One region of the Caulobacter sp. DWP3-1-3b2 genome, then DNA from elsewhere that is predicted to be linked to it. Evidence: predicted binding sites of a transcription regulator. Region 1 holds the regulator's gene; the other holds the start of a gene.
The links. The regulator HrcA, encoded in region 1, represses chaperone genes, less so after heat shock. The targets are predictions, from matches to a motif close to GTTAGCANTCNNNNNNNNNGANTGCTAAC.
Positions count from the first base shown of each region.

Region 2: groES (co-chaperone GroES) is a predicted target of HrcA. The motif match lies at 2,352-2,380, and genes of this name have one in related genera.

Region 1 is NZ_JAFCUB010000018.1:62,888-66,472, reverse strand. It holds gene rph (ribonuclease PH) at 1-401, opposite strand, end outside; gene hrcA (heat-inducible transcriptional repressor HrcA) at 513-1,586, shown strand; gene grpE (nucleotide exchange factor GrpE) at 1,599-2,216, shown strand; gene ACP7AG_RS12960 (hypothetical protein) at 2,325-2,678, shown strand; gene ACP7AG_RS12955 (low molecular weight protein-tyrosine-phosphatase) at 2,680-3,147, opposite strand; gene msrA (peptide-methionine (S)-S-oxide reductase MsrA) at 3,247-3,585, shown strand, end outside.
Region 2 is NZ_JAFCUB010000008.1:1,664-5,248, reverse strand. It holds gene ACP7AG_RS07920 (efflux transporter outer membrane subunit) at 1-810, opposite strand, end outside; gene ACP7AG_RS07915 (DUF4345 family protein) at 1,302-1,742, opposite strand; gene ACP7AG_RS07910 (protease inhibitor I42 family protein) at 1,846-2,232, opposite strand; gene groES (co-chaperone GroES) at 2,441-2,731, shown strand; gene groL (chaperonin GroEL) at 2,792-3,585, shown strand, end outside.

The DNA of each region.
Region 1 (3,585 bases):
CAGGCGCCGGTGATGGCGGCGGTGCGGGTGCCGCCGTCGGCCTGGATGACGTCGCAGTCCAGGCTGATCTGTCGTTCACCCAACGCCTTGAGATCGACCACCGCTCGCAGGGACCGTCCGATCAGGCGCTGGATTTCCTGGGTGCGGCCACTCTGCTTGCCCGCGGCGGCCTCGCGACGACCCCGGGTGTGGGTGGCGCGGGGCAGCATGCCATACTCGGCCGTGACCCAGCCGGCGCCCTTGTTGCGCATCCAGCCGGGCACGCTTTCCTCGACCGTGGCGGTGACCAGCACCTTGGTATGGCCAAAGCTGATCAGGCACGATCCTTCGGCATAGCGGTTGACGCCGGTCTCCAGCGTGACGTCTCGCGTTTGGTCGGCGGCGCGTTCGGACGGACGCATGGGAAACTCCAGGGCTTTGCGTGATAGGATGCGGGGCTTATCCTAAGTTTGACGGGCGCGTCCAACCCCGTTGAACCCGCGATAGCCCGATCGGGCGCGTTCGAAGGCTTCATGACACAGCTTTTTTCCGGGTTTTCCGCTCAGACGCCCAGCCTCACCGACCTGGACAGCCGGGCCCGTGATATCTTCCGACGGGTGGTGGAATCCTATCTGGAGACCGGGGAGCCGGTCGGCTCGCGCACCCTGTCACGCGATGTGTCGCTGTCGCCGGCCTCGATCCGCAACACGATGCAGGATCTGGCGCAGTTGGGCCTGCTCGACGCGCCGCACAGCAGCGCCGGCCGCATTCCCACCCATGCTGGCCTGCGGATGTTCGTCGACGGCCTGCTTGAGGTGGGCGACATCGGCGAGGAGGAGCGGCGGACCATCGAGACGCGGCTGTTCGCCCACGGCCGCTCGTTCGAGGACGCCATGGGCGAGGCCAGCGCCATTCTCTCCGGCCTGGCCGGCGGAGCGGGCATCGTCGTGACGCCGGCCCGCGAGGGCGGGGTCAAGCATGTGGAGTTCGTGGCCCTGGGCGCCGACCAGGCCCTGGCGATCATGGTGTTTGACGACGGCACGGTGGAAAACCGGCTGATGAAGCGCTCGGCCGGGGTCACGCCGGCCTCGCTGCAGGAGGCCTCCAACTTCCTCAATGCCCGCCTGCGCGGCCGCACCCTCGGCGAGACCAAGGCCGAGATGGCCGCCGAGCTCGACAAGGCGCGGCTTGAACTGGACGCCACCGCCGCGCGTTTGGTCGAGGACGGACTGGCGGCCTGGAGCGGCGGCGACGACCCCGACCGCGCCCTGATCGTGCGCGGCCGGGCCAATCTGCTGGCCGACGCCAGCGCCCTTGAGGATCTGGAGCGCGTGCGCCGGCTGTTCGACGACCTGGAGCAGAAGGGCCAACTGATCGGACTGCTCGACGACGTGCGAACCGCAGAGGGCGTGCGCATTTTCATCGGGGCCGAAACACGACTCTTTTCGCTTTCGGGCTCCTCCCTGATCGCGGCGCCCTATATGACGGGCCGGCAGAAGGTGTTGGGCGCGATCGGCGTGATCGGGCCCACCCGCTTAAACTATGCCCGGGTGATCCCGCTGGTGGACTATACCGCCCGCGTGCTCGGCCGGATGATGGACGGATAGGGACTGTACGACATGACCGACGACGAAACGCCGGCCGAAGACGTGGCCTTCGAGACCGACGACGCAGCCCAGGAAATCGAGACCCTGAAGCTGGAGGTGGCGGCCCTGAGGGATCAGGCGCTGCGCTACCTGGCCGACGCCGAGAACACCAAGCGCCGAGCCGAGCGCGAGAGCAACGACGCCCGCGCCTTCGCGATCCAGAAGTTCGCCCGCGACCTGCTGGGCGCGGCCGACAACCTATCGCGCGCCACGGCCATGAGCCCGCGCGAGTCGCAGGATCCGGCGGTCACCAACTATATCATCGGCGTCGAGATGACCGAGAAGGCGCTACAGGACGCCTTCGAACGCAATGGCCTGAAGAAACTCGAGCCCGGCAAGGGCGAGAAGTTCGATCCCCACCTGCACCAGGCGGTGATGGAACAGCCCTCGGACGAGGTCGCGGCCGGCGGCGTTCTGCAGGTGCTGCAGGCGGGCTATGAGCTGATGGGCCGACTGGTCCGCCCGGCCATGGTCGCCGTGGCCGCCAAGGGCTCCAAGGGTCCCGAAGCGCCGGCCGAACCGGCCGCCGCAGCCAATCCCTATGCCAGCAACGGCGCCGACACCGGCGGGGCTTTCGACACCAAGGCTTGATCGTTCCGGGCTCCGGGGCGGGTCGCCGCCTCGGAGCCGCGACATCGCGCCGCTTGAGACGGGGGTCTCTCGGGCCTAGTTCTGAAGCGTCCGCCGCTGGAGACCGCCATGCCTCGCGCCACCCTTCTCGTTCCGATCGCCTTGGGCGCGGCCTTGATCGCCAGCGCGAGCCAGGCACAGACCGTTCAGTCCTTCGCGGTCCAGACCCCGGCCATCACCCAGCGGTCGCTTGACCTGGCCTCGCCGCGCGCCGCCTTGCCGCTGCGCTATAGCCGCGCCCCGACCCCGCTGCCGCCGGGCGTCGCCCGCACCTCGGTGGAAGCCGGGACGGACAGCGTCACCGGCTCGGCCGGCCTGCTCTGCGGCCTGCAGCCCAGCGCCGACACCAGCGGCGCGGCCATGGCCCGCGGCTACGATCCGGACGGCAAGTTCGTCGGGGCCAAGCTGGCGCTGCGGTTCTGATTTAGAGGTTGGCCTCGATCCGTTCGACCAACCCCTTCGCCCCTGCCACGGCGTCGCTCCAAGTCACATTAAACCCAGCGTCATCGCCGTAGTAGGGATCGGCCACCGACTTGCCTCGGCGCCCCTCGACCGTATCCAGCAGCAACATCAGCTCCGCCGTAGCATCGCTTGGCCGCAGGGCCGTGAGGTCGGCGAGGTTGTCGCGATCCAAGGCGACGATGTGGGTGAAGCGGCGGAAATCCTCCAGCTTCACCTGGCGTGCCTTGTAACAGCCGATCTCGACGCCGTGGCGCCGGGCCACCGCTTGGGCGCGGCGGTCGGGCGAGTCGCCGGCGTGCCAGCCGCCGGTGCCAGCCGAATCGACCTCGATCTCGAGGCCCCGGCGCTGCGCCTCCTGGCGAAACGCCGCCTCGGCCAGGGGCGAGCGACAGATATTGCCCATGCAGACGAACAGAACCGACGGTCGCATCACGGCCAGCCTTTCAAGACGGGTGGGGTTCAAGCTTGCGTGGAACGCCGATAGACCCAACATGTGGCCTCGAGCGACGAACGCAAAGGAGCCTGCCCCATGACCGCCACCACCGAAACCGCGATCCTGGCCGGCGGCTGTTTCTGGGGCGTGCAGGACCTGCTGCGCCGCTATCCCGGCGTGCTGGAAACCCGCGTGGGCTACTCCGGCGGCGATGTGCGCAACGCCACCTATCGCAATCACGGCACTCACGCCGAAGCGATCGAGATCGTCTTCGACCCGACGATCATCAGCTATCGCCGCATCCTGGAATTCTTCTTTCAGATCCACGATCCGACCACCAAGAACCGCCAGGGCAACGACCTGGGCCTGAGCTACCGCTCAGCCATCTACTATTCCAGCGACGCCCAGAAGCAGACCGCGCTGGAGACCATCGCC
Region 2 (3,585 bases), on a different contig from region 1:
CTGGTTCTCGACATCCTCGAAGGCGGTCAGCACGGTCTGGCGATAGTCGGCGACCGAGGCGTCGTAAGCGACGCGAGCCTGCTCAACCCGAGCCTTGCGGGCCCCGGCGTCGAACAGCGTCTGGGCGGCGGAGAGGCCCAGCGACCAGGTGTTGGCCGAGGCGCTGAACAGGTTGCCCAGGCTTGAGCTGCTGGAATTGCCCGAGCCCGAAAGGTTCAGGGTTGGGAAGAAGGCGGCGCGGGCCACGCCGATGTCGGCGTTGGCGGCGGCCACCCTGGGCTCGGCGCCGGCGATGTCGGGGCGACGTTCCAGTAGCTCGGAGGGCACGCCGGTTGGGACGTCGGTCAGATGCGTGGTCCAGGCGGGATCGGCGGCCAGCTTGAAGGCGCTGGCCGGTTCGCCGACCAGGGTGGCGATGGCGTTTTCGTAGGTGGCGCGGTTCTGAGTCAGGCTTTCCAGATCAGCCTGGGCGTTGGCCAACTGGGTCTGGGCCTGCAGCACGTCGGACTTGGGCGCGATGCCGGCGGCGTAGCGGTTCTGGGTGATGGTCAGGCCGCGCTGGGAGCCCTCGACCGTGCGATGCACCAAGGCGATCTCGGCGTCGGCCTGGCGCAGGCCCAGATAGTTCACCGCCAGCTCGCCCTGCATCGACAGCCGCGCGCCGGCCAGGTCGGCGGCGCTGGCCTGCTCGCGGGCACGGGCGCCGGTGACGCCGTTGCGGATGCGACCCCAGAGGTCGGGCTCCCAGCCCGCGCCGAGGCCGACCTGGTAGCGCGTACCGCTGGACGAACCATTCGTCGCCGAGCCCAAGCCGCCCCCGTCGCTCCGCCCGACAGGTCGATGGTCGGGAACAGGCTGGCGCGCTGCTCGCGGACGATGGCGCGGGCCTGGCGGTAGCTGGGCTCGGCGGCGGCGATCGTCTGGTTCGAGACATTGACCCGGGCGATCAGCATGTCGAGTTGCGGATCGCCCAGCAGGGTCCACCAGTCGCCGCGATCGGCCAGGTCGCCCGGCGTGGCGACCTTCCAGCCATCCAGCGCCTTGAAACCCCCGGGCAGAGGCGTGGCGGTGGCCAGGCCCGGCGTTTGATAGGCCGGGCCGACCGTGCAGGCCGACAGCAGCGCCAGGGCGGAAACGGCCAGGAGGGTGCGGGGAAACATCAGGCGGGCTCCGGATCGGACGGCCTGTGGGCCAGATGGCGCTCGTCGCGCTTCCGGGACCTACGTCGATCGGGGACATGACCAAGGGCATGTCCCCGCGCCTAAGCCGCCTCGATGTCCGGCAGGGCCGGCCGAACCGCTCTAGACCAGTTTCCCGCCCATGATCACCAGCCGCCCTGGATTGAAGAACGGCAGGCTCAGGGTCACGGCGATCATCACCTCGAAGGCCAGGCTGCCGAAATTGACGCGGGTGCGGGCCCGGTCGACCAGGGCCGAGACGGCCCGGCCGAGCGCGGCGCCGAACCAGGCCATGGCCAGGGCGAAGGCCATGGCCGCGCCGACGCTGGGCTGGTAGCCGAGGAAGAGCGCCGTCGTGGCGTGCGACAGGATCAGCAGGCCGCCGAACGCCCGGCCCTGGGTCAGGGCGTCGACCGACGGAGCCGCGCCCTCAGCCAGGTCGAGACTGGCCCATCCCGCCAAGCCTCGCGCGGCGCCAGGGCGGGTCAGGGTCAGCCCTCCCAGCACGCCGCCGATCACGCAGGCGATCACCGCCAGGACCAGCGAAAGACCGTAACTCGACATCATGACTCCAAGTCCGTCACGCGGGCGCCCGGCAGGCTGCCTCGCGGTTTGAACGCCGTCGAGCGCGCGAAGTCGCTGATCTCTAAGGCGATGTGATCGATCATCAGCGCACCTTGATGTGGAACACGACCTTGCGGTCGCTCGGGCTGTCTGGCCGCCACGGCTGCTTGAGGGTGAAGGCCAGGTCGGCCTTGCCCATGCCCACCGCCTGGTAGCGGTAGATCGTCTGGACCGGCGCGCCGGGCATCTTGGCGTCGGTGATCTGGCTGGAGCCGCCGCCGAGGATCAGGATCGGCGCCTCCTCATCCAGCCGCCAGGCGTAGCCCGTGCCGGAATTCAGCGGCAGGGCGATCTCCAGCCCCTGGCCGCGCGCCAGGGTGATCGCGCCCGCATCGGCGTCGGTGACCGTGCGTACGGGCGGCGGCGGGGCGCTGGCGCAACCGGCGACGAGGAGGGCGGTGGCCAGGGCCAGGGCGGGAAGCGTCTTCATGGCGTCTTTTTCTGTCCCTATGATCTTTCATCGAACCGGCTTTGGCGCGCTTTGCCCACAGCTAATCGGCGGCCCTCGTCCTTGACTTGCGCCACCCCCAGCCTTAACTCCTGCCCGGCGTTGGCACTCGGTGGGAGTGACTGCTAACAGCACCGCTCCCCGCCTGCCTTCGAACCGTAATTCTAACCGTCCCGACGGAGAAGACCCTATGAAGTTTCGTCCTCTTGGCGACCGCGTCCTCGTGAAGCGAGTCGAAGAAGAAACCAAAACCAAGGGCGGGATCATCATCCCCGACACCGCCAAGGAAAAGCCGCAAGAAGGCGAAGTCGTCGCTGTCGGCCCCGGCGCCCGCAATGACAAGGGCGACGTCGTCGCTCTCGACCTGAAGGCCGGCGACAAGATCCTGTTCGGCAAGTGGTCGGGCAGCGAAGTGAAGGTCGACGGTGAAGACCTGCTGATCATGAAGGAAAGCGACGTCCTGGGCGTGATCGAGGCCTAACGGCTTCTCTCGTTCGAACCGCTCTCCACTCCAGTTTCTCATTTAGAAGGGCTCATACACATGGCCGCTAAAGACGTTTATTTCTCCTCGGACGCTCGCGACAAGATGCTGCGCGGCGTCAACATCCTCGCCAATGCGGTGAAGGTGACCCTCGGCCCCAAGGGCCGCAATGTCGTGATCGAAAAGTCCTTCGGCGCCCCGCGCTCGACCAAGGACGGCGTCTCGGTCGCCAAGGAAATCGAACTGGCTGACCGCTTCGAGAACCTCGGCGCGCAGATGATCCGCGAAGTCGCTTCGAAGACCAATGACAAGGCCGGCGACGGCACCACCACCGCGACCGTCCTGGCCCAGGCCATCGTGCAGGAAGGCCTCAAGTCGGTCGCCGCCGGCATGAACCCGATGGACCTGAAGCGCGGCATCGACAAGGCCGTCGCCATCGTCGTCGCCGACATCAAGGCGTCGTCGAAGAAGGTCACGACCAACACCGAAATCGCTCAGGTCGGCACCATCTCGGCCAATGGCGACAAGGACGTCGGCGAGATGATCGCCAAGGCCATGGACAAGGTCGGCAACGAAGGCGTCATCACCGTCGAGGAAGCCAAGACCGCCGAGACCGAACTCGACGTCGTCGAGGGCATGCAGTTCGACCGCGGCTATCTGTCGCCCTACTTCATCACCAACGCCGACAAGATGGAAGTTCAGCTCGAAGAGCCGCTCATCCTGCTGTTCGAAAAGAAGCTCTCGTCGCTGCAGCCGCTGCTGCCGGTGCTGGAAGCCGTCGTCCAGTCGGGCCGTCCCTTGGTGATCATCGCCGAAGACGTCGAGGGCGAAGCCCTGGCCACCCTGGTGGTCAA